Linked DNA regions of Pigmentiphaga sp. H8. The protein of the gene in region 3 interacts with the protein of the main gene of each other region in a pairwise test. Links are inferred from orthologs where the notes say so. Each region holds a gene or a part of one and is shown on either strand. Other genes may lie near its edges.

Region 1 (9,861 bases), 1.3 Mb from region 3 along the record:
ACAGAGGCGGGTTCTTCGCGAAATAGCGCTGGATGCCCTGCATGATGGCGGTCGCCATGCTGCTCTGGTAGGACACGTCCGATAAGCGCTTTTCCTCTTCCGGATTGCTGATGAAGGCGGTTTCGACCAGGATGGACGGGATGTCGGGCGCCTTCAGCACGGCGAAGCCGGCCTGCTCGACCCGCGGCTTGTGCAGGCGGTTGATGTTGGACAGTTCGTCCAGCACCGCGCGGCCGAGCTTGAGTGAATCGTTGATCTGGGCCGTGGTGGACAGGTCCAGCAGCACCCGGGCGATCTGTTTGTCGTGCGAGCCGATGTTGACGCCGCCGATCAGGTCGGAGGCGTTCTCCTTGGCCGCCAGCCAGCGTGCCGCGCTGCTGCTGGCCCCGCGTTCGGACAGAGCGAACACCGACGAGCCGCGCGCGTCCGGCTTGATCCAGGCGTCGGCGTGCACCGATACGAACAGGTCGGCCTGCACCCGCCGCGCCTTCGCCACGCGCACGTGCAGCGGCACGAAGTAATCGCCGTCGCGGGTCAGCATGGCGCGCATGTTGGGCTGCTGATCGATCATGGCCTTGAGCCCGCGCGCGATCCGCAGCACGACGTCCTTTTCCCGCGTGCCGCCGCGGCCGATCGCACCGGGGTCTTCGCCGCCGTGTCCGGGGTCCAGCGCCACCGTGATCATCCGCGCCACCTGCGGCGCGGGATCGGACCGGCGGCGGATGGACGGTGCCTGGGGCGCCGCTTCCGGAATGGGCGCGCCGTTGGCCCCGGCCCCCGTGCCGGGTGCCGGGATGGCGTCGCGTTCGGACTGCAGGTTTTCCAGGATCTGCGCCATCGGGTCGTCGCCGCCCTTGTTCGCCAGCGCGACCAGGGGATCCTGGGCCGCCTTGGGGTAAAGGTCGAGCACGAGGCGGTGCTTGTATTCACCCACGGGCTTGAGGCTGAAGACCTGGGGGATGGTTTCCTGTTTCAGGTCCAGCACCAGCCGCACCACGTTGGGACGGTTCTGTCCGACGCGCACGCTGGCGATGTACGGATCGTCGGGCCGGACCTTGGACACCAGGTCGCGCAGCGCGGCGTTCATTTCCACGCCTTCGATATCCAGGACCACGCGGTCCGGATTGTCCAGCACGAAATGCTCGGTCTTGAGTTCGGCGTCCAGCTCCAGCGTGAGCCGGGTGTAGTCGGGGGCGGGCCACAGGCGCACCGCGACCAGTTCGGCGGCCCGCGTGGCCGTCGGGACCAAAGGCACCACCAGCGTGGCGGCCAGGCCGGCTACCAGCCGCCGGCGGGAGATGCCGCGGGGCGCGAGCACCCCTTGGGCCTGGGCATAGGACAGGGCCGGCGTGCCGGCCGGAAGGTCGGGGTCGGGTTCTAGCTCGTCGCGTCGGGAAAAAGTGTGTTCAGCCATGCCTGCCCTTTTGCGGTGTGGGCATCGAGCGTCACTCCGCGTCCTGCGCCTTCATAAGACAGCGCGATGTCCAGGTCCGGGACCGGGAGCGCACCGCCTGCGCGTTCCGCCCATTCGATGAGCACGAGGGCGTCATCGCGCAGGGCGTCCCGGAATCCGGCGTCGAGCCACTCGCGTGGATCGGTAAAACGATAAAAATCAAAGTGATAGCAGTATAAGTTCGAAACTTTGTAAGGTTCAACTAGCGTGAACGTCGGACTTTTGATTCGACCTGTAACGCCGACTCCGCGCAACAGTGCCCGGGCGAAGCTGGTTTTGCCGGCGCCGAGGTCGCCGTGGAGGTGGATGCGGCCCCCGTTGGCGACCAGCGGAGCCATCCGGGCGGCCAGGGCTTCGGTGGCGGATTCGTCGGGCAGATGGGCGTGGCGGGCGTTGGACATGGCGGGATGAAGGGCAGGGTTCATGGGCATGGGCTACCATGACAGTATGTCAGCGTCGCCCCCGTTTACCCCCGTTTCCACCCAGGACGGCCCCGACCTGGCCGCGCTGGCCGAAACCATACGCGGCTGGGGCCGGGAGCTGGGTTTTTCCGCAGTGGGGTTCGCCGACCTTGACCTGGACGAGGCCGGCCAGCGGCTGGCCGCCTGGGTGGCCGAGGGCATGCATGGCGAGATGGATTATATGGAGCGTCACCTGCCGCTGCGGCAGGATCCTGCTCAATTGGTCTCGGGGGCCCGCTCAGCCATCATGGTGCGCATGGACTACGCCCCGCTGGATGGACCCGCGCTGGCGGCGCGCCAGCGGCAGGCCCTGGAAGCGGGCGACCGGGCGGTCGTCGCCGCCTATGCCCTGGGCCGGGACTACCACAAGGTCCTGCGGCAGCGCCTGCAGCGGCTGGCGGACCGCATCGCCCAGCATGCCGGCCCCTTCGGCTACCGCGTCTTCACCGATTCGGCGCCGGTCATGGAAGTGGAGCTGGCGCGCAAGGCCGGGCTGGGGTGGCGCGGCAAGCATACGTTGTTGCTGTCGCGCGACGGAAGTTGGTTCTTCCTGGGCGAGATCCTGACCGACCTGCCCCTGCCGGCCGACCACCTGGAGACGCCGCACTGCGGACAATGCCGCCGCTGCATCGACGCCTGTCCGACCGGCGCCATCGTGGCGCCCTACGTGGTGGACGCCCGGCGCTGCATCTCCTACCTGACCATCGAGCTCAAGGGCAGCATTCCCGAGGCGCTGCGGCCCGCCATCGGCACGCGCGTATACGGCTGCGACGACTGCCAGACCGCCTGTCCCTGGAACAAGTACGCGCGCGCCTGCGCCGAGGGGGATTTCGCGCCGCGCCATGGGCTGGACACGGCATCGCTGCTCGATCTGTTTGCCTGGACCGAGCGGGATTTCGACCAGCGCACCCAGGGCAGCGCGATCCGCCGCATCGGCTACGAACGGTGGCTGCGGAATCTGGCGGTGGCGCTGGGCAACGCACCGGCCTCGGACGAGGCGCGCGCCGCGCTGCGCGAGCGGGCCGATCACCCCAGCGAACTGGTCCGCGAGCACGTGCGCTGGGCTCTGGCGTGCCAGGGTCGGGGAAAACGAGAGGTTTGACACGCATGGCGTGTCAAACCTGTTTGCTATTCTTTTGACCAGGCCCGCTTGAACCATGAGATCAAGAAGGCATGGTCGGCGCACAGCATGGAGACTCGTGCGCAGACACCTCCGCATCGTTGCGGCACGGGCCGATTCCGTGAAGGACCATCCACAAGAGGAGTACGCATGAAAGCAGCAAGAATCGCCGCTTCGCTGGCGGGGTTGACCGTGTCCGCCGCCATGCTCGCCGTGCCCGGCACGGCCGCCGCCCAGTCCTATCCCAACAAGCCGGTACGCGTCATCGTGCCGTTCGCGCCCGGCGGCTCGACGGACATCATCGCCCGGCTCGTGGGCGAGCGCATGGGCCGCGAACTCGGCCAGCCCTTCGTGATCGAGAACCGCGGCGGCGGGGGCGGGGCCATCGGCGCCAGCGAAGCCGCGCGCGCCGCGCCGGACGGCTACACGCTCAGCATCGCCACCGTCTCGACGATGGCCATCAACCCCGCGTGCAACCCCAAGCTGGGCTACGACCCGCTCAAGGACTTCCAGCCGGTCACCAACTTCGCCCACACGGCCAATGTGCTGGCCGTCAACCCCAAGGTCCCGGCCAACGACTTCAAGTCCTTCCTGGAACTGGCCAAGAAAGAACCCGGCAAGTTCTCGTTCGCCACCTCGGGCACTTGCAGCATCAACCACTTCCTGGGTGAACTCTTCCAGCTGGGTACGGGCGCCAAGATCGTCCACATTCCCTATCGCGGTTCGGGGCCGGCCATCGCCGACGTGGTCGGCGGCCAGGTGCAGATGCTGTTCGACAACCTGCCTTCGTCCATGCCCAACATCCAGGCCGGCAAGCTCAAGGCGCTGGCGGTCGCGTGGGACAAGCGGGTGGACGGCCTGCCCGACGTGCCCACGTTCAAGGAACTGGGCCTGCCGCTGATGAACGATCCGGCCTGGTACGGCCTGCTGGCTCCCGCCGGGACGCCCGCCGACATCGTCAACAAGCTGCGCGACGCCGCTGTGAAGGTGCTGTCCGATCCGCAGGTGAAGGACACCCTGGCCAAGCAGGGCGCCGCCGCCGTCGGCAACACGCCCGCCGAATTCCGCACCGAGATCGAGAAGGAACTGAACAAGGCGAAGGACGTGGTGAAGAAGCAGAACATCAAATTGGAGTAGGACCCCCCCTACGCGCTTACGCGCGCCCCCCAGGGGGCGGCACTGGCGGACCGGCGGAGCCGGATCCGCTGTGCCCTGGATCTGGGACGACCGCGAATACGGGAACGGCCTTGCATCTGATGCAAGGCCGTTCTCATTTGTGCTGACAAGAGGCAAGAATGTCTGTCCTCCGCCAGCCAGGTTGTACCCCAGGATGCGGTGGATCCGGCTTTGCCGGTCCGCCCGCATCGCCCCCTTGAGGGGGCGCCCGAAGGGCGTGGGAGTGGGTTTCCCTTCCGGTCCACCCGCATCGCCCCCTGGGGGGGCGCGCGAAGCGCGTAGGGGGCTAAATCCCTCTGGCCATGGCGGCGGCCAGGATGGGGAGGGCTAGCCAGCCCAGGAACTGGAGGCGGATGGCCTTGCGGACTTTGCCGATGTCGGCGGGCGATGGCTGGAAGGCGGGGTCGTTGCGGGCTTGCTGGCGCCAGCGCAGGTAGTTGATGGTGGGCAGGGCCGAGATGGCGCCCACGGCCAGGAAGACCGCGATCTTGGCCCAGAAGACGGGGTTGTCCAGGTAGAAGGCCGCGCCCTTGGGGCCCCAGGCGACGCGTGCCGCGCCGATGGCCAGGATCAGCATGGCCAGGCTGCCGTACCAGGCGTCGGTCTTGCCGAGCAGGGCCAGGGGAATGGCGGGGCGCGACGGGCCCAGGAGCGTCCATTGCATGGCCAGTGCCGCGGCCATGCCCAGGAAACAGAGGTGGTGCATCCAGGCGAGAATGAAGTCGGCGATCATGGTCTTGACGCTGTCTAGATAAAGAAACGCCACGATAGTCTTTGATGTTTACACTGTCAAGAAAAAATCCGGCCGTGCCGCCCGGCCAATTTGACGGCGTAAAGATTTCTTTGCGAAGATGGCGCATGCGAGCTGATCTTCCCCCGGGCGGCAAGCGCCCCCGTCGCACCGTTGCCCGCCAGGCGGGTTCCTATCACCACGGCGACCTGCGCCAGGCGTTGCTCGACGCGGCGCAATCCCTGCTCGACGAGCGCGGCCTCGAAGGTTTCACGCTGCGCGAATGCGCGCGCCGCGCCGGGGTCTCCCATGCGGCGCCCGCGCATCACTTCGGCGATGCCGCCGGTTTGCTGACGGCCTTCGCCGCCGAGGGGTTCCGGCAGCTGTCGGCCATGATGCGGGCCTATCGCGACAAGGCGACCGCCTCGCCGCAGGCCCAATTGCGGGCCGTGGGGCTGGCATACATCGATTTCGCCATCGGCCATCGCGCCCGGTTCCAGTTGATGTTCCGCTACGACCGCTTGTCGCCGGGCGATGCCGGATTGGAGCAGGCGGGCAGCGAGGCCGCCGGCCACTTGTCCACCACCTTGGCCGGCGCGCTGGCCGAGCGGGGGCTGGACGGGCAGGGCCAGGACTTCGAGCGGCGGCTGTTGCTGGCCTGGTCGGCGGTCCACGGTTTCGCGACCTTGCTGCTCGAAGGCCGGCTTGACGGCTGGCGTGGCCGGCAGTCTGTTCCCGCGTTCGCGTCCCGGACGGGCGACGACGTGCTGGCTGTCCTGGAAGTGGCCTTGCTGGCGCCGCCCGGCGCCGGCACGCGGCGGCGCAGCCGGGGGCGCACGGCATGAACGCGGCCCGGGACGGCCGGGGCCGGTCCAGGCAGGGGGTGGCGCGCCCGGATGACGATCCCGGCATCGCGGCCTTTCTCGAAGCCATGTGGCTGGAGGACGGATTGTCCGACAACACCCTGCGTGCCTATCGCCAGGACTTGTCGGCCTTCGACGCCTGGCTGAAAGAAAAACGCGCCTCGGCACTGGATCGCGCCCAGGCGCACGACATCGAGGCGTGGTTCGCGGCGGTCCACCACCAGAGCAAGGCCACCACGGCCAACCGGCGGCTGGCGACGCTGCGCCGCTATTTCCAATGGGCCCTGCGCCTGCACCGCGTGCAGGCCGATCCCTGCCTGACGCTGCGTGCCGCCAAGCAGCCGCCCCGCCTGCCCAAGACGCTGTCCGAGGCCCAGGTCGAGGCCCTGCTGGGCGCGCCGGACCTCGACACCGACCTGGGGCTGCGTGACCGCGCCATGCTGGAAACGCTGTACGCCACGGGCCTGCGCGTGTCCGAGCTGGTCGATCTGAAGTCCCTGGACGTCGGCTTGAACGAGGGCGTGGTGCGCGTGGTCATGGGCAAGGGCGGCAAGGACCGGCTCGTGCCGCTGGGCGCGGAGGCGGCGCACTGGATCACGCGCTATCTGGAGGCGTCGCGTCCCGCGCTGCTGGGCGGCAAGATCAGCGATGCGCTGTTCGTGACCGCCCGCGCTACCGCCATGACGCGGCAGAGCTTCTGGCTGATCGTCAAGAAATACGCGCTGCGGGCCGGCATACGCGCGGCCCTGTCGCCGCATGTGCTGCGGCACGCCTTCGCCACGCACCTGCTCAATCATGGCGCCGACCTGAGAGTGGTGCAGATGCTGCTGGGGCATGCCGACATCTCCACCACGCAGATCTATACGCATATCGCGCGCGAGCGTCTTAAACTGCTGCACGCGCGGCATCACCCGCGAGGCTGAGGCCGCCCTTCATCATGAGCAAAGCCCGACACGTTTCAGAAACTCCCGCCACGCAATTCCTGCGCAAGCACGGCGTCGCCTTCACCGAACATGCCTACGACTACGTCGAACACGGGGGTACGTCGGAATCGGCGCGCCAACTGGGCGAGGACGAGCACGCCGTGGTCAAGACCCTGGTCATGGAAGACGAGGCCGCCCGGCCGCTGATCATCCTGATGCATGGGGACAAGGAAGTGTCGACCAAGAACCTGGCGCGGCAGATCGGCGTCAAGAAGGTGGCGCCCTGCAAGCCCGAGGTGGCGCAGCGGCATTCGGGCTACCAGGTGGGCGGCACCTCGCCCTTCGGAACCCGCAAGGCCATGCCGGTGTACGTGGAAGGCAGCGTGCTCGACCTGCCGCGCATCCTCATCAACGGCGGCCGCCGGGGGTATCTCGTGGGGATGGCCCCCGGCGAACTGGTCCGCCTGTTGAAGGCCGTTCCCGTCGCCGCGGCGCTATGACGCAAGCGTGCGCGGCGGATTTCGTGCGCTTGCAGCGGGACAGTGTCCTGCCCAACCGGTAGAATCGCCGCCTGTCATGCCATCGTCACCGTGACGTGGCCACATAGGCCCAAGGGTTCCCCATCCATGATCACCGTCGCCGCCGCCGTCATCGCCTATCTGATCGGTTCCATTTCGTTCGCCGTGGTCGTGAGCCGGGTGATGGGGCTCGACGATCCGCGCTCCTACGGCTCGGGCAATCCGGGCGCCACCAACGTGCTGCGCTCGGGCAGCAAGGCCGCCGCGATCCTGACGCTGATCGGCGACGCCTTCAAGGGCTGGGTGGCGGTGTGGCTGGCCCAGGTCTACGCGTATCGGCTCGGCTTGGGCGAAACCACGATCGCGGTGGTGGCGCTGGCGGTATTCCTGGGCCACCTGTACCCGGTGTTCTTCCGGTTCAAGGGCGGCAAGGGCGTGGCGACCGCGCTGGGCGTGCTGCTGGGCCTGCAGCCCTGGCTGGGCGTGGCCACGCTGGCGACCTGGCTGATCGTGGCGCTGTTCTTCCGTTATTCGTCGCTGGCGGCGATCGTCGCGGCCGTCTTCGCGCCCATCTACTACGTGTTCGGCCACGGCGTGGCCTGGACCGCCGATTCCCGGATCGGCACCGCCATCGGCCTGATGGCGCTGATGCTGCTCTACCGCCATCGGCAGAACATCTCCAAGCTGATGGCCGGCAAGGAAAGCAAGCTCGGAGGGAAGGGGTCCCCCCCTACGCGCTGAGGGGAAGCCCACCCCCTACGCCCTTCGGGCGCCCCCTCAAGGGGGCGGCGCTGGCGGACCGGCAAAGCCGGATCCGCGGCGCCCAGGATCAAAGCAAGTACGCGGTGCTCTGCATCGATATATCCCCACGCAGACCCAGGATGCGGTGGATCCGGCTCCGCCGGTCCACCCGCATCGCCCCCTGGGGGGCGCGCGTCAGCGCGTAGGGGGGGGCTCCAATGGCCACCGGGGTTGGACCGTGAAGCTCATGTGGCGCTCGGTGGGGTTGGCCAGGCCGGCTTGCAGGCGCAGGGCGCCGGCGAAGGCGATCATGGCGCCGTTGTCGGTGCACAGTTCCAGCGGCGGAAAGAAGACCTGGGCGCGCAGGCGCGCGAGGTGGGTGGCCAGGCGTTCGCGCAGCAGCCGGTTGGCGCCCACGCCGCCGGCGACGACCAGGCGCTTCAGGCCGGTGGCCTCGAGGGCCTTGGCGGCCTTGGCGACCAGTACCGAAACGATGGCATCCTGCGTGGCCGCGGCCAGGTCGGCGCGGGCTTGCGCGTCGTCGGCGTCCAGGGTTTTCATGCGGGTCAGCACGGCGGTCTTCAGGCCGCTGAAGCTGAAATCCAGATCGGGGCTGTGCAGTTTGGGGCGGGGCAGGTCGAAGCGGTCGGCGCGGCCGGATTCGGCCAGCCGGGACAGCGCCGGTCCGCCGGGGTAGCCCAGGCCCAGCAGCTTCGCGGTCTTGTCGAAAGCCTCGCCGGCAGCATCGTCCAGGGTCTCGCCCAGCAATTCGTAGCGTCCCACGCCGTCCACCCGCATGAGCTGGGTGTGCCCGCCGGAGACCAGCAGCGCGACGAAAGGGAATTCGGGCCGGGGCGTCGCCAGCAGCGGCGACAGCAGGTGTCCTTCCAGGTGATGGATGGCGATGGAGGGCAGGTCGCGGGCCCAGGCGATGGCTTGCGCCACGCTGGCGCCCACCAGCAGCGCGCCGGCCAGGCCCGGCCCGGCGGTGTAGGCGACCGCGTCGACGTCGTCCAGGGTCAGGCCGGCATCGTTCAGGGCCTGCTGCGTCAGGGGCAGCACCCGCCGCACGTGGTCGCGGGAGGCCAGCTCCGGCACCACGCCGCCGTAGGCCTGGTGCATCTCGACCTGCGAATACAGCGCGTGGGAGATCAGGCCGCGTTCGGCGCTGACGACGGCGACGCCGGTTTCGTCGCAGGAGCTTTCGAAGCCGAGGACAATCATTGAAAAATGCGCGCGGACGCGATTATGATCAGAGTTAACCCTAGCGGCAGTGTAGCACCCGGGCTGCGGAAGGGTTGGCAATATGGAAAAGGATCTGCTATATTGGCAGGCTTGATCAACCCCTAGCAACCCCGAGGCAATCGTTACATGCCGACAATTCGCGTTAAAGAAAATGAGCCGTTTGAGGTCGCCCTGCGTCGTTTCAAGCGCACCATTGAAAAGACTGGCTTGCTGACCGAACTGCGCTCGCGCGAGTTTTACGAAAAGCCCACGGCCGAACGCAAGCGCAAGCATGCCGCTGCCGTCAAGCGCCACTACAAGCGCATCCGCAGCCAGCAGCTGCCCAAGCGCCTGTACTGATTGCTGCCGCGCCCTTGGCGCGACGAAGCTTTCCGGTAGTTTCGCAAAGTTGTTGTCAGAGCCGCTACGGCACCAGCCGGGCGGCTTTTGGCGTTTTTGCCGTTATCCTCTGTCCTGGCTCGCGCCTGTCGTGGCGCCCGGCTTCTCTCTTATCGCGGAATCCCTCCATGAGCGCAGATACCCTCAAAGCCCGCCTGTCCGATGAAATCAAGAGCGCGATGCGCGCCAAGGCGGCCGAGCGCCTCGGAACGTTGAGGCTGCTGTCGGCCGCGGTCAAACAAAAGGAAGTCGA
Region 2 (9,936 bases), 430 kb from region 3 along the record:
ACAAGCCGCCCACCGTGCGGTCGCCGATGGTGATCAGGAAGGTCTTGTTGGCGACCGTGGGATGGCGCAGCACGCGCAGGGCCACGTCGTCCAGCTCCAGGCCGACCACGTCCATGGATTCGCCGGCGCCGGACTGGCGCGCGACGTCGCGCTCCATGCGTGGGGGCTTGCCCAGGATGACGTCGACCGGCACGTCCACTGGACGCGAGGTCCGGGCCCAGTCGGCGGCGGCGACATCGCCCGCCGCGAAGCCCTCGCCATCGACCACGCGCAACTGGCGCTGCTCGGTGGCCACGCCCACGACGGCATAGGGGCAGCGCTCGCGGCGTGCCAGCGCGTCGAAGCGCTCGAGGTCCTGCGGCAGGATGGCCAGCACGTAGCGCTCCTGCGACTCATTGCACCAGATCTCGGCCGGCGACAGGCCCGACTCTTCGAGCTGGACGTTGCGCAGGTCGAATATGGCGCCGCGCCCGGCGCCGTCCACCAGTTCGGGGAAGGCATTCGAGAGGCCGCCCGCGCCCACGTCGTGGATGGACTGGATGGGATTGTCGGCACCAAGCTGCCAGCAGCGGTCGATGACCTCCTGCGCGCGGCGCTCGATCTCGGGGTTGCCGCGCTGGACGGAATCGAAATCCAGGTCGGCGGTATTGCTGCCCACGCCCATGCTGGAGGCGGCACCGCCGCCCATGCCGATGCGCATGCCGGGCCCGCCCAGCTGGATCAGCAGCGAACCGGGCGGCAGGTCGTTCTTGTGGGTCAGGCCGTCGTCGATGCTGCCCAGGCCGCCGGCGATCATGATGGGCTTGTGGTAGCCCCAGCGCACGCCGCCCGCCGTCTGCTCGAAGGTCCGGAAATAGCCCAGCAGGTTGGGCCGGCCGAATTCATTGTTGAACGCGGCACCGCCTATGGGGCCTTCGATCATGATGGACAGGGGCGAGGCGATGCGGTCGGGTGCGCCGTGGCCGTCGTGTTCCCAGGGCTCGAGGGCGTCGTCGAAACGCAGGTGCGACACCGTGAAGCCGGTCAGGCCCGCCTTGGGCTTGGAGCCTCGACCGGTCGCGCCCTCGTCGCGTATTTCGCCGCCCGCGCCGGTCGAAGCGCCAGGGAAAGGCGAAATGGCCGTGGGGTGGTTGTGCGTCTCGACCTTCATCAAGGTGTGGACCGTCGCTTCGCGGCGGCCGTACACCTGGCCTTCGGTACCGGGCTGCACATGGAAGCGCTCCGCCCCGCCCCCGGCCATGACGGCGGCGTTGTCGGAATAGGCCACCACGGTGCCTTCCGGCTGCGCCTTGTGCGTGGCACGGATCATGCCGAACAGGGTCTCGGACTGCGGCTGGCCGTCGATGACCCACTGGGCGTTGAAGATCTTGTGGCGGCAATGTTCGCTGTTGGCCTGGGCGAACATCATCAGTTCCACGTCGGTCGGGTTCCGCCCGAGGCCGTTGAAGGCCTCGACCAGGTAGTCGATCTCGTCGTCGGACAGCGCCAGTCCCATGCTGCGGTTGGCCGCCACCAGCGCCGGCGCGCCCTCGGCCAGCAGGGGCACGGTCTGCATGGGCTTGCCGGCCAGGGTCGCGAACAGCGGGGCGCCGTCGAAGGCGCCGTCGACCACGGTCTCGGTCATGCGGTCGTGCAACGCGCCGGCCAGCGCGGCCAGGTCGTCCGCCGACAGCGACTTGGCGCCGCCCAGCAGGCCCCGCTTCGGGACCACCGTGTACGCGACGGCCCGTTCTATCCTGCGCACCTGCGCCAGCCCGCAGTTGTGGGCGATGTCGGTGGCCTTGCTGGCCCAGGGCGAAACCGTGCCCAGGCGCGGCACGACCAGCAGTTCCAGCCCTTGCTGGGCCTCGGGGGCCGGATCGCCGTAGCGCAGCAGGCCCTCCAGACGCTGGCGGTCATCGGCGGCCAGGTCGCCCTCGACGGCGACGAAATGCACGAACCGGGCCGAGACATCCGCCACCGAGGCATTCAGGGCCTGGAGGCGGCGCAACAGGCGGTCGCGGCGGAACGAGGAAAGGGCGAGGGGGCCGGAGAGGCGCAGGATGGAGGCCACGATAAGCGAGCTGGAAGCCGAGGAAAGGAGGGAGAAAACGCGAGAAAAGCGCGTGACTAGCCGTGATTTTACTTCGTACCGGGGGATCGGGAAAAACCACGAGCGAATACCCGCCCTCCCCGCTTAAAATCCGGTGCCCGTTCCCCGGAATGCCCTCGCGTCCCGGCGGGAAAACGGGCTCGACCAGAAGAAGCGACCAGACCCCATGCGTGTGATTGTGATCGGTGCCGGCATCGTCGGTGTGTGCACCGCCTATTGGCTCAACCGGCACGGCATGCAGGTAACCGTCGTCGACCGCCGCAGCGGCGTCGCCCAGGAATCGAGCTTCGGCAACGCGGGCATCCTGGCCGCCGACTACGCGGCCCCGTGGGCCGCCCCGGGCATGCCCGCCCGCGTGCTGGCCCATCTGTTCAAGAGCGAGGCGCCGGTGGCGCTGCGCGCCTCGCTGGACCCGGCGCTGTGGAAATGGCTGGTGAAGTGGCTGGGCCAGTGCCGGGCGGAACGCTATGCCGCCAACAAGCGCACGATGCAGCGCGTGGCCCGCTACAGCCGCGCCCAACTGGCCGCGCTGCGCGAAGAATACGGCTTCGAGTACGAACGCCGCATCGGCTACCTGCAGTTGCTGCGCACCCAGCGCGACGTGGACGCGACGCTGGCCACCCGCCAGATCCTCCAGGAAAGCGGCATCGCCCACCAGTTGCTGAGCCCGGAGGAAGCCACGGCGATGGACGTCCACCTGCAGGACGCCGTCCACGTCGGCACGCCGCTGGCAGGCGCCATCCACTATCCGGACGACGAGTCGGGCAACTGCCCGCTGTTCGCCCGGCTGCTGGCGGCCGAATGCGAACGGCGTGGCGTCGAGTTCGTGTTCAACACCGTCGCCCAGCCCGTGCAGAACGCCGGCGGCATCGTCGCCGGCGTGCGCCTGCAGGATGGCCGCACGCTATCGGCGCAGGCGGTTGTCGTGGCCTCGGGCAGCGACGCCGGGGAGTGGCTGGGCCGGCTGGGCGTGCGCGTGCCGGTCTACCCGGTGCGGGGCTATGCCGCCAACCTCCCCCTGCGCAACGACGTCATCGGTCCGCGCCGCGCCTTCGTGGACGAAACCTATCGCGTGACGGTAACGCCGCTCGGCCAGCGCCTGCGCGTCGCCGGCACGGCCGAGCTGGGCTGGCGCGGCCCGGCCCTGCGCGACAAGGCCCTGCGCACGCTGGTCAAGGCGGCTCAGGACTGGATGCCGGGCATGCTGGATTTCTCGCGCGCGACCTGGTGGGCCGGCACCCGGCCCATGACGCCGGACGGCCCGCCGGTACTCGGCGCCACCCGGCTGCCCGGGCTGTACCTGAACGTCGGCCACGGTTCGCAGGGATGGAGCATGGCGGCGGGCACGGGGCGCATCGTCGCCGACCTGGTCGCCGGCCGGACGCCGGAGATCGAACTGGACGGGTTGGACATCGGCCGCTACGCGCGCAAGAATTAGCGCATGGATCCCTACCCGCACCGGCTGCTGCGCACCCCCGCCATCAGGCTGATCGAACGCGAGGCGCAGGCCGCGCTGCCGCCCCACACCCTTATGCGGCGAGCCGCCGGCGCGGCGGCCGCACTCATCGCCGAACGCTGGCCCGGGCACGCGATCGACCTGCTGTGCGGCCCCGGCAACAATGGCGGCGACGGTTTGATGCTGGCCGCGCTGCTGCACCAGGCCGGCCGCCAGGTCCGCGTCTGGGCGCTGTCGGCCGGCAAGCGGCCGCCCGACGCCGAACAGGCCTGGCAGGAATTGCCCGCGGGCCTGTTGCAGGCTGGCGAACCCGATGCCCGCGACCTGCCCGATCCGTCGCGCACGCTGATCGTCGATGCGTTGTTCGGCATCGGGCTCTCGCGCCCCCTGCCCGAGACCGCGCAGCGATGGGCGGCCTGGGCCGCGCGGCAGGGATCGCCTATCCTGGCGCTGGATGCTCCCAGCGGACTCGACACCGACACCGGCGGCGCGCAGCCGGGCACCGTCGTGGCCCGCCACACCCTGACCTTCATCGCCGACAAGCCCGGACTCCACACGCGTGCCGGCCGCGATCATGCCGGCACGGTCAGCGTCGCCGACCTGGAACTGGAGGCCGGCATCGCCCGCCATGCCCAGCGGCCCCACGGCGGCCTGCTCGTGCGGCAGGCCGACTGCGCGGCACTGTTCCGCCCCCGGCAGCAGGACAGCCATAAGGGCAGTTTCGGCACGCTGGCCATCCTGGCCGGCGCCCCCGGCATGACCGGCGCGGCCTTGCTGGCCGCCCGCGCGGCCCTGTACGGCGGTGCCGGCAAGATCCTGGTCGGGCTGGCCGAATCGGCGCCGCTGGCGCTGCCCTGCGACCCGCAGCATCCCGAGCTCATGCTGCGCGATGCAGAACGACTGCTGGATCATGCCGCGCGGCTGGGCGTCAGCGGCTGGGTCGCGGGCTGCGGCTTGGGCACCGATGCCGGCGCCGAGCGCTGGCTCGGACGGCTGCTGGCCGAGGCGCCCGCCTCGGCCCCCATGGTGCTGGATGCCGATGCGCTGGTCCTGCTGGGCGCGCTGCCCGACCTGGCCCGCGCCCTGGCGGCCCGCGGCGGCCCCGCGGTACTGACCCCGCATCCACGCGAAGCCGCCCGCATGCTGGGTCTCTCGACCGACGACGTGCAGGCGGACCGCATCGAGGCCGCCCGCGAACTGGCCGCGCGTTATCGCGCCTGGGTGGTTCTGAAGGGCGCAGGCAGCATCGTGAGCGGGCCGCATGGCGCCTGGAGCATCAATGACAGCGGCAATGCCGGGCTGGCGACCGCCGGCACCGGCGACGTGCTGGCCGGCATGTTGGGCGCGCTGCTGGCGCAAGGCCTGGAAACGGGCGAAGCCGCGCGGGCCGGTGTCTGGCTACACGGCGCCGCCGCCGATGAGCTCGTGGCGCGCGGCATCGGCCCGATCGGCCTGACGGCCAGCGAAATCGCGCCCGCCGCGCGCGACCTGCGCAATCGCGGCGGACGCTGACCCGCGCGGCGGGCGTTCAGTTCAGGATACGTCGCCGGCCGAATCGTGCACCAGGCGCCCGCCGGCCACCACCAACTGGCGTGCGCAGCGCTGCGCCAGCTTCGCATCGTGCGTGACCAGCAGCAAGGTCGTGCCCCGCTCGCGGTGCAATTCGAACATCAGGTCGATGACGGCCTCGCCGGTGGCCGAATCCAGGCTGCCCGTGGGTTCGTCGGCGAACAGCAGCTCCGGCTCCACCACGAAGGCCCGCGCCAGGGACACCCTCTGCTGCTCCCCGCCCGACAAGGTCCGCGGATAATGGCGCAGGCGCGCGCCCAGGCCCACCCGCTCCAGCATGGCCGTGGCCGCGGCGCGCGCATCGCGGCCCGCCAATTCGAGCGGCAGCATGACGTTCTCGAGCGCGGTCAGGTGGGGCAGCAACTGGAACGACTGGAAGACGAAGCCCACGTGGCGCGCCCGCAGGCCGGCCCGCTGGTCCTCGTCCAGCGCGAACAGGTCGCGGCCGGCCAGGTGCACCGATCCGGAGGTCGGCACGTCCAGCCCGGCCAGCAGGCCCAGCAGCGTCGACTTGCCCGACCCCGAACTCCCGGTGATGGCCACGGTCTCTCCGAAGGCCACCGTAAAATCGACCGCGTCGAGAATGGCGAGCTCGCCGCTCGAATCGGCCACCCGCTTGGTCAGCGATCGCACAGCGATGGCCGGCTGGTCGGCAGGCGTGGCCGCGGGCTGGCTCGCGGCGGATCGGGTCGGTCCCGTCATGATTGGATCGCTGGAAGAAAGGAAAGACATGATAAAGCCTCGCTCGTCGCAGCCGCCTCAAGGCGCTGCCCGTATCCCGCACGACGCCGTGCGGCGCCTGTTCGCGGGCACGCTGTGCGCGGCCGCGCTGTGCGGCCTTGTCCCGGCCGCCCTGGCACAGACCGCCGCCCCCGCCGCGAGTTCCTCGCCTTCCCTGCTGGTGCTGGGCGACAGCCTGTCCGCGGAGTACGGCCTGCCGCGCGGAACGGGATGGGTGGCGCTGCTCGAGGCCCGCCTGCGCGAACGCAAATTCGACTACCGCGTGGTCAATGCCAGCATCAGCGGCGACACCACCAGCGGCGGCGTCAGCCGCCTACCGGCGCTGCTCGCGCGCCATCGGCCGGGCGTGGTGGTGATCGAACTGGGCTCCAACGACGCGCTGCGCGGGCTGTCCTTGCAGATGACCGAGCAGAACCTGAACAAGATGGTGCAGGCGTCGCGCCAGGCTGGCGCGCGCGTGTTGCTGGTGGGCATGCAGATCCCGCCCAACTACGGCCGCGACTACACGCAGCGCTTCCAGCAATTGTTCTCCAAGGTGGCCAAGGAGCAGCAGGCGGCCCTGCTGCCCTTCCTGCTGGACGGCGTCGCCCAGCACATCGAGCTGTTCCAGCCCGACCGCCTGCATCCCACGGCGCAGGCGCAGCCGCGCCTGCTGGACAACGTCTGGCCTCGCCTGGAACCGCTGCTGGGTACCGGCAAGTCCTGACACGGCCGGCCCCCGGGGCAGGCCGGCGACGTCAGCGCTCGGCGGCGGCTGGCGCGGCGGTGGTCAGGGCCGTGCCTTCGGGCGAGACCGTGACCTGGTACTTCTCACGCAGCGTCTGTAGCACGGCCAGTTGCTCGGCCTGGGCCCAGCGGCGCTCCATCATCGATTTCTCGCCGGCGATCGCGGCGGCGTCGGGCTTGGGCGCGGCCTCGACCTTGGAGATCCGGGCGATGACATAGTCGTCGCCGGCGATCGTGCCCACGAAAGCCGGCAGCTTGTCGGCCGGCGCCTTCATGACCGCGTTCAGCAGCGCGGGCGCGACATCTTGCGGCGCATTGCGCGCCACGGTAACGGCGGCGCCGAAACCTTGGCTCGAATCCTTGGCCCGCAGGGCCTTCAGGCGCTCCTCGCCCGCCGCGCGGGCCAGATCGAGCGCCTTGTCCTGCGTCAGCTGCGTGCGGATGCCGCTCGACACGTCGGCCAGGGGCTGCACCGATGCCGGCACATGCTTGACCACTCGCACGGCCGCCAGGCGGTTCGGAGCGAGTTCGATCACGCCCGAGTTGCGCTTCTCGCGCAGCACCTCGTCCGAGAACAGAGCCTGCGCCACCTTGGGATTGCCCATGACGTCGTTGCCCTGCAGCCCGCTGCGCGTGACGCCCTGGGCTTCCTGGATCTTCAGGCCGAACTTCTGGGCCGCGGGGTCGAGCGTGTCGCTTTGCTCGTACACCAGGTTCGTGAACTGCTCGGCGGCCTCGGCGAAACGGCGAGCAGCCTGTTGCTGCTTGATTTCCTCGACGATCTGGGCGCGGACTTCGGCCAGGGGCTTGACCACGGCCGGACGGATGCCGGTGAGCTTGATGACGTGGAAGCCGTAGTCGGTCGTCACGACGCCCGACACCTCGCCCTCCTTCAGCGCGAAGGCGGCATCCTCGAAAGGCTTGACCATCATGCCGCGGCCGAACCAGTCCAGGTCGCCGCCCTTGGTGGCCGAGCCGGGATCCTGCGAGTTCTCGCGCGCCAGCTTGGCGAAATCGGCCTTGGGCCCCTTGGCCTGCTCGTCCAGGGATTGCGCCTTCTTGCGCGCTTCTTCGCGCACGGCCTCGCTCGCGCCGCTATCGACCGTGATCAGGATGTGGCTGGCCCGGCGCTGTTCTTCCTGGCCGTAGCGGCCCTTGTTCTGTTCGTAGTAGTTCTTGATGTCGTCCTCGGACACCGTCATGCCGGAGGTCGATGCGCCCTGGTCCAGCACCACGTACTGGGCGTCGACGCGTTCCGGCACCTGGAAGCGGGCGCGATTGGCCTCGTAATAGGCTTTCACCTCGTCGTCGCTGACGCTGACCTTGGCGCGATAGTCCGCCGCGGCCACGCGCAGGGTCTGGATGCTGCGACGCTCGGTCGCCGCGGCCACCAGGCGGTCCATGACGGCGTCCGGCATGGTGGTCGATTGCGCCACCGGCCCCAGCACCTGCTGCAGGGCCAGGTCGCGGCGCAACTGGGCCTCGAACATCACCGGGGTCATGCCCTGGGCGGCCAGCGCGTCGCGGTAGCGGGCGTTGCTGAACTTGCCGTCTTCCTGCACGGCGGGAATCGCCTGGATGGTGGCGCGGAGCTGGTCGTCGGAGGCCGAGAAATGGTTCTTGGTGGCCTCGGCCGCGATCAGGCGGGTGTTGATGATCTCGTCCAGCACCGCCTGGCGCATGGCCGGCGTATCAAAGGCCTGCGAATCGAACTGCGCGCCCATCATGCCGCGCAGCTGGTCGAGCCGGTTGCGCGAGGCCGCGTCGAACTCCTGCTGCGTCACGGTTTCGCCCGCCACCTTGGCCAGCGACTTGTCGCCTTCCATGAAGCTGGAGTACCCCTGTATGCCGACGAAGACGAACGACGGCAGGATCAGCAGCAGCAGGACGAACTGCATCCAGCGGCGATGGTTACGGATGAGGTCAAACATGCGCGAATACTCCGGTCGGATGCCAGCGGCACGACGGCCATACAAGCAAAATGCCCACAGGCTCAAGGCCAATGGGCACCCATTAGTGTCGAGCCGATTCTAGCATGGCGCCTGGGGCTCCATGCCTTCCGCGGCCGGCGTGGACTACGCCGGCCCGACCGCGGAAAACAGCGCGGCGTCGCGCGCCAGATCGCCGCTGGCCCTGACCCGGCAGTCGCGGCGGGCGGCGAAATCCAGCATGCGGTCGATCGGCCGACGCGCTTGCCGCCCCAGCGCCGGCTCCAGCAGGACTTCGCCCGCGCCCTGCTCCAGGCATCCCATCAGGTTTTCCAACCCGTTCATGGCCATCCACGGACAGTGCGCGCAACTCTTGCAAGTCGCACTTGCGCCCGCCGTGGGCGCCGCGATGAAAACCTTGCCGGGGGCGGCCAGCCGCATCTTGTGCAGCAAGCCCTGGTCGGTGGCCACGATGAAATGCGTGGCGTCAAGCTCGCGCGCCGCCTTGATCATCTGCGAGGTCGAACCCACCACGTCGGCCTGGGCCACGACGGCCGGCGGCGACTCCGGGTGCACCAGCACCTTGGCCTGCGGATATTCCTCCCGCAGCAATTCGAGCTCGATGCCCTTGAACTCGTCGTGCACCAGGCACGACCCCTGCCATAGCAGCATGTCGGCCCCGGTCTGCGACTGGATGTAGGCGCCCAGGTGCCGGTCGGGCGCCCACAGGATCTTTTCCCCGCGAGCGTGCAGGTCCGCCACGATATCCAGCGCGATGGCCGACGTGACGGTCCAGTCCGCGCGCGCCTTCACGGCCGCGCTGGTGTTTGCGTAGACCACCACCGTGCGGTCGGGATGGGCATCGCAGAAGGCCGAGAAGTCGTCCAGGGGGCAGCCCAGGTCCAACGAGCAGGTGGCGTCCAGGTCCGGCATCAGCACGCGCTTCTCGGGACTGAGGATCTTGGCCGTTTCCCCCATGAAGCGCACACCTGCCACCACCAGCGTGGTGGCAGGATGGTCGCGGCCGAAGCGCGCCATCTCCAGCGAGTCCGCGACGCAGCCTCCCGTCTCGTCTGCCAGTTCCTGCAATTCGGCATCCACGTAGTAGTGCGCGACCAGCACCGCGTTCTCGCGCTGGAGCAACGCCCGGATACGCGCCTTCAGTTCGTCCCGCCGCTGCCCCGGCAAACTTTCGGGCACCTTGGCCCAGGCCTGCCCCACCGAGCAGGAGCCGCCGGCGGCCGAGGGTGAATCGAAATCGAAAGTGCGAAGCAGCGTCTGGCTCATCCTGTCATCCATCTATTTATGCTCATATTGAGCATTTTTTGAATAAAAAAATATCGACCGGACTTATGCTAAATATGAGCATAAAGAATGTCAATAGCGGAAACCCAAAAACGCATGGCGCGGTCCCGGCGACGGCC
Region 3 (9,796 bases):
GCCTGGCGGGGCTGGGCATCGTCGCGTCGGGCAATACGCCGGCGGAATTCCGCGGCCAGATCGAGGCCGATCTGCGCAAGTACGCCGACGTGGTGAAAGCGGCCAACATCCGCATCGATTGAGGCGCTGATGCCGGCAGGCAACAAAAAACCCCGCCAACTGGAGTTGCGGGGTTTTGCTTATCAGTGGTGCCCAGGAGAGGACTCGAACCTCCACGCCGTTAAGCGCTAGTACCTGAAACTAGTGCGTCTACCAATTCCGCCACCTGGGCACTGCTGCACAACTAAAATAACCCTTTGAGCGGGTATTCCAACTATCTGGAAGGCTTGCGCCTGCCAAAGAACTGGTGCCCAGAAGAGGACTCGAACCTCCACGCCGCTAAGCGCTAGTACCTGAAACTAGTGCGTCTACCAATTCCGCCATCTGGGCATTGTCGCAACTACCTAACATTTGCTGCGGTAAACTCAAGTTATTCCTTGCGTGTACCGTTGCATGCGGGGCAGTAGCAACAGAAGCTGCGCATTATAAAGAGAACCTGACACTTTGACAACTCGATCCCATAACAACCTTCCCTCCACGCCCGCGGACTTCGATCCCGACGTGCCCACTCGCGAGCAAATCCTGGGATTGCTGCGAGAGGCGAATGCCCCCATCGCTCCGGCGGAACTGGCACGTCGACTGGGTGTGGACCCGGGCAGCGTGGGGTTCGAGCGCCGGCTCGCGGCCATGGAGCGCGATGGCCAGTTGATGCAAAACCGCAAGGGCGCGCTGTTGTTGTCGACCAAGCTCGACTTCATCGCGGGCCGCGTGCAGGGGCATCGCGACGGCTTCGGCTTTCTGATCCGCGACGACGGCCAGAACGACCTGTTCCTGCCGCCCAAGGAAATGCTGAAAGTCCTCCACGGCGACCGCGTGCTGGTGCGGCCGGCCGGCAGCGACTACCGCGGCAAGCCCGAGGGCACCATCGTCGAGGTCCTGGAGCGGCGCACCAACAAACTGGTGGGGCGCTTCCTGAACGAACGCGGCCTGGCGCTGGTCGTGCCCGAGGACCAGCGGATCAAGCACGACATCCTCGTGCCGCCCGGCGAAACCGGCCAGGCGCAGCACGGCCAGGTCGTCACGGTCGAGATCATCGAGCAACCGACCCGGCATACGCAGCCGCTGGGCCGCGTGGTCGAGATCCTGGGCGAGATCGACGATCCCGGAATGGAAATCGAGATCGCCGTCCGCAAGTTCGACGTCCCGCACGAATTCTCGGCCAAGGCGCTGGCGCGCGCCGAGCGCCTGCCTTCCGAGGTGGTCAAGGGCGACCTGGCCGGCCGCTACGACCTGCGCGACGTGCCGCTGATCACCATCGACGGCGAGGACGCGCGCGATTTCGACGACGCGGTCTATTGCGAGCGGGTGGAGCTGGGCACGGGAACGCGCAAGCGGGCAGGGTGGCGGCTGATCGTCGCCATCGCCGACGTGGCGCACTACGTGACGCCTGGCGATGCGCTGGACGCCGACGCGCTGGAGCGCAGCACCAGCGTGTACTTCCCGCGCAAGGTCATCCCCATGCTGCCGGAGAAGCTCTCCAACGGCCTGTGCTCGCTGAATCCCAACGTCGATCGGCTGGTGCTGGTGTGCGACATGGTGATCCCCGCCACGGGCGCCAAGGGCGGCACGGTCCAGGCCTACCAGTTCTACAACGCCGTCATGCACTCGCACGCGCGCACCACCTATACCGAGGTGTGGGCAGCGCTGCAGCAGCCCGACGGCCCGGCCGCCCGCAAACATGCGAACGTGCTGCCGCAGATCCAGGACCTGTATGCGCTGTACCAGTTGCTGGCGCAGGCCCGCGAGAAGCGGGGCGCGATCGATTTCGACACGGTCGAGACCAAGATCGTCTGCAACGAACTGGGCCGCATCCAGAGCATCGTTCCCTACGTGCGTAACGACGCCCACAAGCTGATCGAAGAATGCATGCTGGCCGCCAATACCTGCGCCGCGGACTTCATGGAGCGCAGCAAGCATCCGGGCCTGTTCCGTATCCACGAAGGGCCCACCCCGGAAAAACTCCAGGCTCTGCGCGATTTCCTGAAAACGCTCGGCCTGTCGCTGGGCGGCGGCGACAAGCCGGCCGCGGCCGATTATTCGGCGCTGCTGGCCAGCGCCAAGAACCGGCCGGATGCGCCGCTGTTGCAGACCATGGCGCTGCGGTCCATGCAGCAGGCCATGTACAGCCCGGACAACGCCGGCCACTTCGGCCTGGCCTACCCGGCCTATGCCCACTTCACCTCGCCCATCCGGCGCTATCCCGACCTGCTTACCCACCGCGTGATCAAGGCGCTGCTGCATGGCAAGCGCTACGTGCCCAACGCGCTGGAAGACATGCCGGTCATGCCGGGCACGGCCAAGGAACAGGAGCACGCGCTGTGGGAAAAACTGGGCCTGTTCTGCTCGGCCAATGAACGCCGTGCCGACGATGCCTCGCGCGACGTCGAGGCCTGGCTCAAGTGCTGGTACATGCGCGAGCACGTGGGCGACGTCTTCAGCGGCACGGTCACCGGCGTCGCGCCTTTCGGCGTGTTCGTCACGCTGGACGAACTCCACGTGGAAGGGCTGGTGCACGTGTCCGAGCTGGGCGCGGAGTACTTCCAGTTCAACGACGGCCTGCACGAGCTGCGCGGCGAACGCACGGGCATGCGCTATCGCCTGACCGACAAGGTGCAGGTACAGGTGGCACGCGTCGACCTCGAGGCCCGCCGCATCGAATTCAAGCTGGTCAAGGGCGTGACCTACGAAGGGCTGCGCAAGGCCATCAAGCGTGACAGCGCCCCCGCGCCCGAACGCAAGCTGGCCAAGCCCAAGGCCGTGCTGCTGACCGACATGTCCAAGATGCCCAAGGGCAAGAAGGCCGCGCCCAAGAAGCATACGGCCCCGGAGAAGCCCACCAGCGCGCGCAGCGGCAAACGCGCGGCGGCCAAACACGGTCGCGGCAAGCGGCACTGAATCTCTGGTCTAATAACGGCATTGCGGCGCTGCCTGGGGCAGCGCCGCGTCGTTTTTGCCGCCGCGCAGCGGCAAGCATTCATGTTGGGGTGAAAGATGGCAGCTAGCCAGGTTTTGGTCGGATTCCACGCGGTGGCCGCACGGCTGCGCCATGCACCGGGGTCGATCAAGGATATCTACGTCGAAGAAGCGCGCCGCGACCGGCGCATGCTGACGCTGGTCGAACAGGCCCAGGCCGCCGGATGCAAGGTGCATCCCGTGGCGCAGACGCGCCTGGACGGGCTGGCCAAGGGACAGCGCCACCAGGGCGTGGTCGCGCTGGCGGAGTCGCTCGAATTGGCGATGGATGTCGACGAGGTCCTGGACGATGCCGAGGGCCCGGCCTTTCTGCTGGTGCTGGATGGCGTCACCGATCCGCACAACCTGGGGGCTTGCCTGAGAACCGCGGACGGGGCCGGCGTCCATGCCGTGGTCGCTCCCCGCGACCGGGCCGTGGGCCTGAACACGACGGTCCAGCGCGTGGCCTGCGGCGCCGCCGACAGCGTTCCCTACCTGACCGTGACCAATCTGGCACGGACGCTGCGCAGCCTGAAAGAGCGCGGCGTCTGGGTGGTCGGTACCGACGACGAAGCCACCGAGACCATGTACGACGTGGACGCTCGCCAGCCCATTGCCTGGGTCATGGGGGCCGAAGGCGAGGGCATGCGCCGCCTGACCCGCGAGACCTGCGATCAACTGGTCCGGATTCCCATGCAAGGGTCCGTGGAAAGCCTGAACGTCAGCGTGGCGTCGGCCGTCTGCATGTACGAGACGCTCAGGCAACGGGGAGCGAAGTAGGCTTCGGCTCTAGAACAATTTCTCGGATGCCTCGATCCTCCGGCACGGGCCGCTGGAATGGGGCCCGCTCAACTTGCCGCTGATCCTGTCCAGGCGGTAGCGCGTCGGTTCTGGTTTATATACTCCATTGATATAGAACCGGAATTCCCAGGCGATTCCGCTATCGGACCATTCGGTGATGCTGTATTCCCAGCGCAGGTTTTCTCCGTTCTTGACATCGGTTCGCTCGGTCTTCCTGCCTAGTTGCAGGACCTGGCCATCGTAGGTCAATTTCTTTTCCTGGACGTTGACTTCCAGGGATGACGTCCATTTCAACGCCGCATCGTTGGCCGCGGTTTGTTCGCATTTCAGCAGGATCATGCTTTGCGCCGCCAGCCCGGGAGAAAAAGCGGATGCGGTCAGGACCACGCTCAGGAGATGGTGTTTTTTCATTTTGTCAGGGCGGAGCTCAAAACTTGGTGTCCGGGACATAGCTTCCCACGCTGCATACGCCGCTGAAGTTGTTAGCCATCTCCGTGGTTTCAATGCTTATTCGGCCGGTTTTTCTATTGATTTCCCCTCCGGTGTACATTCTTTTGTTGCTGATCAGCCTGCTGTGGAAAACGATTCTTTCGGACAGGACTTCGTAGTCTTGAGAGTAGTCGCCGGGGGTTCCATAGCCATTGTCTTTCCGTATGTCATAAACCAATTCATTGGATCGGTTCCTGATCTCGAACCTTCCGCCGATGTTTATGAATATATGGGTCTTGAAGCCATCGCTTCTTTCCCCCACGCATTTCAGCTGAAGTGGATCTGAATCGCTAAAGGCATAAGCCGGCCAGCATGCCGCCCATGCGATCAGACCGGCCATTGCCGCCGTTGCTCGGCCCCTGATTTGCCCGCGTGTCTTCATGGCTGGCCTCTGGCGGCTATTTGAACGAAATGCGGGCGGTGACCGTGCATTCGTGGGTGTCGACAGGACCTGTGGGAGGGGGCATGCCTGTTTCCATCGCGTATTGAGCCTGCAATGCCGGCTGCCACGGCTTGGTCTTGGTGGAGGAGCAGTCGCAGGCGCCCAGGCTGATGTCCTTGAAGTTGCTCTTGCGCTGGGCGAACTCCGAGGCGCGGGACTTGGCCCGCGCACAGGCCGCCGCGCGAGAGCTGTAGCTGATCGCGGCGGACTGTTCCTCGACGGCGCGGGGGCCGTCCGAACCCGAGCCCGAACCCGAGCCTCCGATCGATCCGCTTTGCGCGATCGCGCTGGCGCACCAGACCGATGCGGCCGCAGCCGTGGCAAGTACCGCGAGGGCGTGAATGACGTGGGATTTCGCTTGCATGATGGCCTCTTCCGGGGTTGGCGCAGCGAGTGGAATGGAGCAACCAGCCTAGCAATGAGTACGAAAAAATACATACTCCAAACGGGGGGTTATGGCTGGGTTACAACACCTTCCGAACGGGTGCCGTCGTGCCTGCAAGACGTAAAAAAGCCCACGAGATTTTGAAATTCGTGGGCAATGGAGCATCGGGGCGAGGGCACCGCGGCAGTCGGTTCTGCCGCGAGTACCGTGGAGAGACTCAGGCGTTCCAGCCGCGAGAAAAAAGCAGTGCCAGCGCGGACGGATAGCCGCGGCTGCTGCCAGCGCCGCGACGCTGCTTGAAAGGCCATGGGCTGCGATTCGCCGGGGCCGGCTTGGCGTGCGGTCCATGTTGTCCGGTACGCGGGGTGGCGGGTCGTTGTGCCGGCAGCGTATCCGCGTCGGTGCCATGCGTGTCCGTTTCCTCGGCGGAGCGCGTGTGCGTTCCCGCCACGGCAAGTCCGGCCGCACGCTTGAACCCCGGTTTGAACCCCGCGCGCGCCGTTTGCTGGCCGATGTCCAGCGTGACCGCGCCTTCGCTGCCTTCGGCAATGGGGGCGATGCGCTGGAGCCGGATCTGGCCGGGCTGGCTCATGTCCGCCAGCAGCCGCAATTGGGATGCCGAGGTCGTGGCGGGCGTGCTGCAGGTATGAAACAGGAAGGCGGGGCACCCGGACAGCCGCGCGGCCATGTACAGCCGGCGGACGGTACTTTCGGATTGCGCAGCCGCATGATCAGGGGGCAGGATGGCGACCAGTGCGGCGAACTCGCCCGCCCGCACGCCGGACTCCAGTTGGTCCAGGCCATCCAGGGGATGGTCGGTGCGCACGAGCTTGACGCATTCCAGCGAGACGCCGTGCTGGATCAGTGCGGGCGCGTAGGACAAATAGGGCGGCACCAGCAGTGCCACGGTGCGGCCGGCCTTGGTGAGCCGGCTCAGCAGCGGGCCGAGCAGGTTCAATTCACCATGCCCGACGCGCGGGACCAGGATTTCGGTCAGTGCGCCGACGGGCCATCCGGCCTGGGGCAGGGTGGCGTCGAGCGCGGGAAATCCGCTGGAAAGACTGGAGCTGGGCGTGCTGTGTTTCATGATGGTCGTCCGTCTAGGTCTTCAATGCACCAGGCCGGCCCGGATCAGGCCGACCGCGATGCCCTCGAGCGCGAAATCGTCGCGCTCGCGATCGACTTCGATGGGTTGGAAGTCGGGATTGGCCGGCAGCAGGCTCAGGCCGGTTTCGGTGTAGCGCAGTTCCTTGACGGTGACGTCGTCGCCCAGGCGGGCCACGATGATCTGCCCGTCGCGGGCCTGGGCGGCTTTCTTGACCGCCAGCAGGTCGCCGTCGAGGATGCCGGCGTCGCGCATGCTGTTGCCGCGTACCTTGAGCAGGTAGTCGGGCCGTTGCGAGAACAGGGCCTCGTCGACGCCGATTTCCTTGTCGATATGCTCGGTGGCCAGGATGGGGCTGCCGGCCGCGACCCGGCCCACCAGCGGCAGGACGAGCTGCGCCAGCACGGGATGCGTGAGCTGGAGCGGCGGTTCGGCCACGACCGGATCTTTCAGCCGTATCCCGCGGGACGTGCCCGCGGACAATTCCAGCACGCCCTTGCGCGCCAGCGCCTTCAGGTGTTCCTCGGCCGCGTTGGGCGAGCGAAAGCCCAATGCCTGGGCGATTTCGGCCCGGGTGGGCGGAAAGCCGGTCTTGACGATGGCCTGGCGGATGAGATCCAGGATTTCTTGTTGGCGTGCGGTCAGCTTGGACATCTCGGGCTCCGTGGCGGGGCGCCCGCCACCGGGTGGCGACGGCGCGTATCGGGCTTCTGTGGTTTTATCCAGTAACTGTATTTTTATACAGTATCGATGCGCGGCGCAAGCGGAAAACGCAACTGTCGCGGGAACGCCAATCCGGCCGCGGGTATCATCGGACTCTCGTCCTCCTGTGCACGCCCGCCATGTCCCTGCCGCGCCTTTGCATCGTCGCCACCGGCGGCACCATCGCCGGGGCCGGCGCCCGTCCCCAGTCCACGATGGCCTATGCCGCCGGCGCGCTGGACGTGGCCGAGCTGTGCGCCCGCGTGCCGGGCCTGGACGAGGCGGCCGGCATCCGGACCGAGCAGTTCGCGGCCATCGACAGCAAGAACGCCACGCCCGCTTTCTGGCAGGCGCTGGCCGCGCGGGTGCAATCCCTGCTGGACGAGGGCCTGGACGGGGTGGTCGTCACCCATGGCACGGACACGCTCGAGGAAACCGCCTACTACCTGCACCTGGTGCTCAAGACCGACAGGCCGGTGGTGCTGGTGGGCGCGATGCGGCCTGCCACCGCGCTGTCTTCCGACGGTCCGCTGAACCTGCTGGACGCGGTCACGGTGGCGGCGCATCCGCAAGCCGCCGGACGCGGCGTGCTGGTGGTGCTGAATCACCAGGTCCTGGGCGCGCGCGACGCGGCCAAGACCAATGCCAACCGGCCCGATGCCTTCACGTCGCCCAACGCGGGCGCCCTGGGCTGGGTCCAGGACGGCCGGGTTGCGTGGATGGGGCGGCCCGAGCGTGCGCACACCCACGCCACGCCGTTCACGGCCGCCACGCCGCTGCCGCCGGTCGAAGTGCTGGCCGGCTATGCCGGCGGTTCGGCCGCGCTGATCCGGGCCGTGGCAGCCACCGGCGCGCGCGGCCTGGTCTGGGCCGGCACCGGCAACGGCTCGGCCAGCGCCGACGCCCAGGAGGCGCTGGACGACTTGGAGCGGGACGGCGTGGCCGTGGTTCGCGCGACCCGCACGGGCAGCGGCTGCGTCGCGGCCTCGGGCGGCCTGCCGGGCGCCGGTACGCTGTCGCCGTGGAAAGCGCGCGTGCTGCTGATGCTGGCGCTGGGCGCCGGCATGGACGACACCCAGGCCGCGTTCGATACCTACTGACGCGCCGGGCAGCGGATCAGATGTCCAGGACCAGCACGGGCGTGCGCGCGCGCGAGACGCATACGCACACCACATCGCCCGCGGCCCGTTCGCGCGCCGACAGATAGTGGTCGCGATGGTCGGGCTCGCCTTCGGCCACGCTCGTCACGCACATGCCGCATTCCCCGCGCCGGCAGTCGTACAGCGGCTCGATGCCCGCCGCCAGCAGCGCGTCCAGCATGGTCTGGCCGGCCTCGACCCGCACCGTGGTCCCGGAGGCGCGGGCCACGAGGTCGAAGGGCTGGTCGTCGCCCAGCGACAGGGCGCCGGCGAAGAGTTCGTAGTGCACATGCGAGGCCGGCCAGCCGGAGGCGGCCGCGCCCGAGACCACGCCGGCGATCAGCGCCCGGGGACCGCAGACATACAGGTGCCGCCCGGGCCGGTGCTGCGCCAGCAGCCCCGGCAGCGCGTCGCGCAGCGGTTCGGCGTCGTCGTAGTACAGATGGACGGATGCGCCCGTCGCCCGCGCTTCCTCGCGCAAGGCCATGTGGCCCGCGGTGCGGGCCGCGTAGTGCAGCTCGAAGGCTGCCCCCGACCGCCGCAGGCCGCGTGCCATGGAAAGAATGGGCGTGATGCCTATGCCGCCCGCGATGAGCAGGTGTTCCCGCGCCTCGCCGGCCAGCGCGAAGTGATTCGCGGGCGGCAGCACGTCCAGAATGTCGCCGGCCTGGCGCGCATGCATCCAGGCCGAGCCGCCGCGGCCGTCGGCGCATCGCAGCACGGCGATCTCGTAGCGGCGCTCGTCGCTGCCGTCACCCAGCAGGGAGTATTCCCGCAGGTCGATGCGGCCGTCGGGCAGCGCGACCTGCACCCGGATGTGCGCGCCCGGCGCGTACCGGGGCAGCGGCCCCGCATCGGGCAGGGCCAGGACGAACCGCCGGATCTCGGACGTAAGCGTCCGCACCTCTTGTATCAAGAGCTTCATGACTGCAATCCTTCCCGTGACAGGATCGAATGGAGGGACGCGGCGAGCGCGAGCAGGTCGCGGTCCCGCCCGCCGTGGCCGACGAGCTGCATGCCGATGGGCAGGCCGTCCGGGGCGCGCAGGCCCGGTACGTTCACGCAGGGCGGGCCGAGCAGCGTCCAGACCCGGCAGAAGACCGGATCGCCGGTCGCGTGCAGGCCCAGCGGGGCGGCGCCGGGGGCGCTGGGGACCAGCAGGGCGTCGATGCCGTCCATCAGGCTGGCCAGCTCCTGCCGGGCCGCCTGCGCCAGTCCCTGGGCGGCGGCATAGTCGGCCCGGGAACAGGCCAGGCCTTCTTCGATCAAGCCGCGCAGGGCCGCGCTCAGTTGGTGCCGGTGGTCTTGCCACTCCATGGACAGGCTGCGCGCGGTCTCGAAGGCCATGACGGTCTTCTGGGCCTGCGCGAGCGGCCGCCATGCCTGCGGCAGTTCCAGGCGACGCACCTGGACGCCGGCTTCCCGGCAGCGCCGCTCCGCGTCTTCAAAGGCCCGGGCGCCCGCCGGATCGATGGCCGGCCATTCCCAGGTGCGGCACACGCCCAGGCGAAGCTGTCCCGGCTGGCGGTGCGGGGGCAGCGCGCGATAGGCCTCGCCCGACAGGGCGCTGCGCATCAGCTCCAGGTCGTCGGCGCCGCGCGCCAGCCACCCCAAGGTGTCGAGCGACGGCGAAAGTCCCTTCGCGCCGGCCAGGTCATGGCATCCATGCGTGGCTTTCAGTC

The links.
Region 1: the proteins of rlmB (region 3) and tsaE interact in binary tests that used the Escherichia coli proteins (3 or more experiments, as listed by UniProt). The link is inferred for Pigmentiphaga sp. H8 from one-to-one orthologs.
Region 2: the proteins of rlmB (region 3) and EGT29_RS15485 interact in binary tests that used the Escherichia coli proteins (3 or more experiments, as listed by UniProt). The link is inferred for Pigmentiphaga sp. H8 from one-to-one orthologs.

Annotation. Positions count from the first base shown.
Region 1 is NZ_CP033966.1:4,176,232-4,186,092, reverse strand. Bases 129-2,952 are described here. They hold tsaE (tRNA (adenosine(37)-N6)-threonylcarbamoyltransferase complex ATPase subunit type 1 TsaE), read right to left. Parts: upstream 1,879-2,952; coding sequence 1,378-1,878; downstream 129-1,377. Other genes in these bases: queG (tRNA epoxyqueuosine(34) reductase QueG), read left to right, coding at 1,901-2,952; EGT29_RS19790 (N-acetylmuramoyl-L-alanine amidase), read right to left, coding at 129-1,414. Also shown: more of EGT29_RS19790, read right to left, coding at 1-128; more of queG, read left to right, coding at 2,953-3,016; EGT29_RS19775 (tripartite tricarboxylate transporter substrate binding protein BugE), read left to right, coding at 3,239-4,171; EGT29_RS19770 (DUF2214 family protein), read right to left, coding at 4,497-4,976; EGT29_RS19765 (TetR/AcrR family transcriptional regulator), read left to right, coding at 5,069-5,785; site-specific tyrosine recombinase XerD, read left to right, coding at 5,782-6,726; ybaK (Cys-tRNA(Pro) deacylase), read left to right, coding at 6,741-7,226; glycerol-3-phosphate 1-O-acyltransferase PlsY, read left to right, coding at 7,353-7,985; tRNA (adenosine(37)-N6)-threonylcarbamoyltransferase complex transferase subunit TsaD, read right to left, coding at 8,181-9,209; rpsU (30S ribosomal protein S21), read left to right, coding at 9,357-9,569; EGT29_RS19735 (GatB/YqeY domain-containing protein), read left to right, coding at 9,737-9,861. UniProt on the Escherichia coli protein: Required for the formation of a threonylcarbamoyl group on adenosine at position 37 (t(6)A37) in tRNAs that read codons beginning with adenine.
Region 2 is NZ_CP033966.1:3,269,050-3,278,985, forward strand. Bases 2,898-5,796 are described here. They hold EGT29_RS15485 (NAD(P)H-hydrate dehydratase), read left to right. Parts: upstream 2,898-3,533; coding sequence 3,534-5,060; downstream 5,061-5,796. Other genes in these bases: EGT29_RS15480 (D-amino acid dehydrogenase), read left to right, coding at 2,898-3,530; EGT29_RS15490 (ABC transporter ATP-binding protein), read right to left, coding at 5,082-5,796. In the rest of the region: purL (phosphoribosylformylglycinamidine synthase), read right to left, coding at 1-2,053; more of EGT29_RS15480, read left to right, coding at 2,187-2,897; more of EGT29_RS15490, read right to left, coding at 5,797-5,819; EGT29_RS15495 (arylesterase), read left to right, coding at 5,848-6,564; EGT29_RS15500 (SurA N-terminal domain-containing protein), read right to left, coding at 6,596-8,515; quinolinate synthase NadA, read right to left, coding at 8,660-9,799. UniProt on the Escherichia coli protein: Bifunctional enzyme that catalyzes the epimerization of the S- and R-forms of NAD(P)HX and the dehydration of the S-form of NAD(P)HX at the expense of ADP, which is converted to AMP.
Region 3 is NZ_CP033966.1:2,840,985-2,850,780, forward strand. What follows is about bases 2,202-4,960. They hold rlmB (23S rRNA (guanosine(2251)-2'-O)-methyltransferase RlmB), read left to right. Parts: upstream 2,202-3,090; coding sequence 3,091-3,831; downstream 3,832-4,960. Other genes in these bases: rnr (ribonuclease R), read left to right, coding at 2,202-2,994; EGT29_RS13515 (hypothetical protein), read right to left, coding at 3,841-4,263; EGT29_RS13520 (hypothetical protein), read right to left, coding at 4,280-4,723; EGT29_RS13525 (hypothetical protein), read right to left, coding at 4,740-4,960. Also shown: EGT29_RS13490 (tripartite tricarboxylate transporter substrate binding protein), read left to right, coding at 1-122; more of rnr, read left to right, coding at 544-2,201; more of EGT29_RS13525, read right to left, coding at 4,961-5,147; EGT29_RS13530 (hypothetical protein), read right to left, coding at 5,386-6,255; transcriptional repressor LexA, read right to left, coding at 6,277-6,927; EGT29_RS13540 (asparaginase), read left to right, coding at 7,116-8,075; EGT29_RS13545 (PDR/VanB family oxidoreductase), read right to left, coding at 8,092-9,039; EGT29_RS13550 (amidase), read right to left, coding at 9,036-9,796. UniProt on the Escherichia coli protein: Specifically methylates the ribose of guanosine 2251 in 23S rRNA.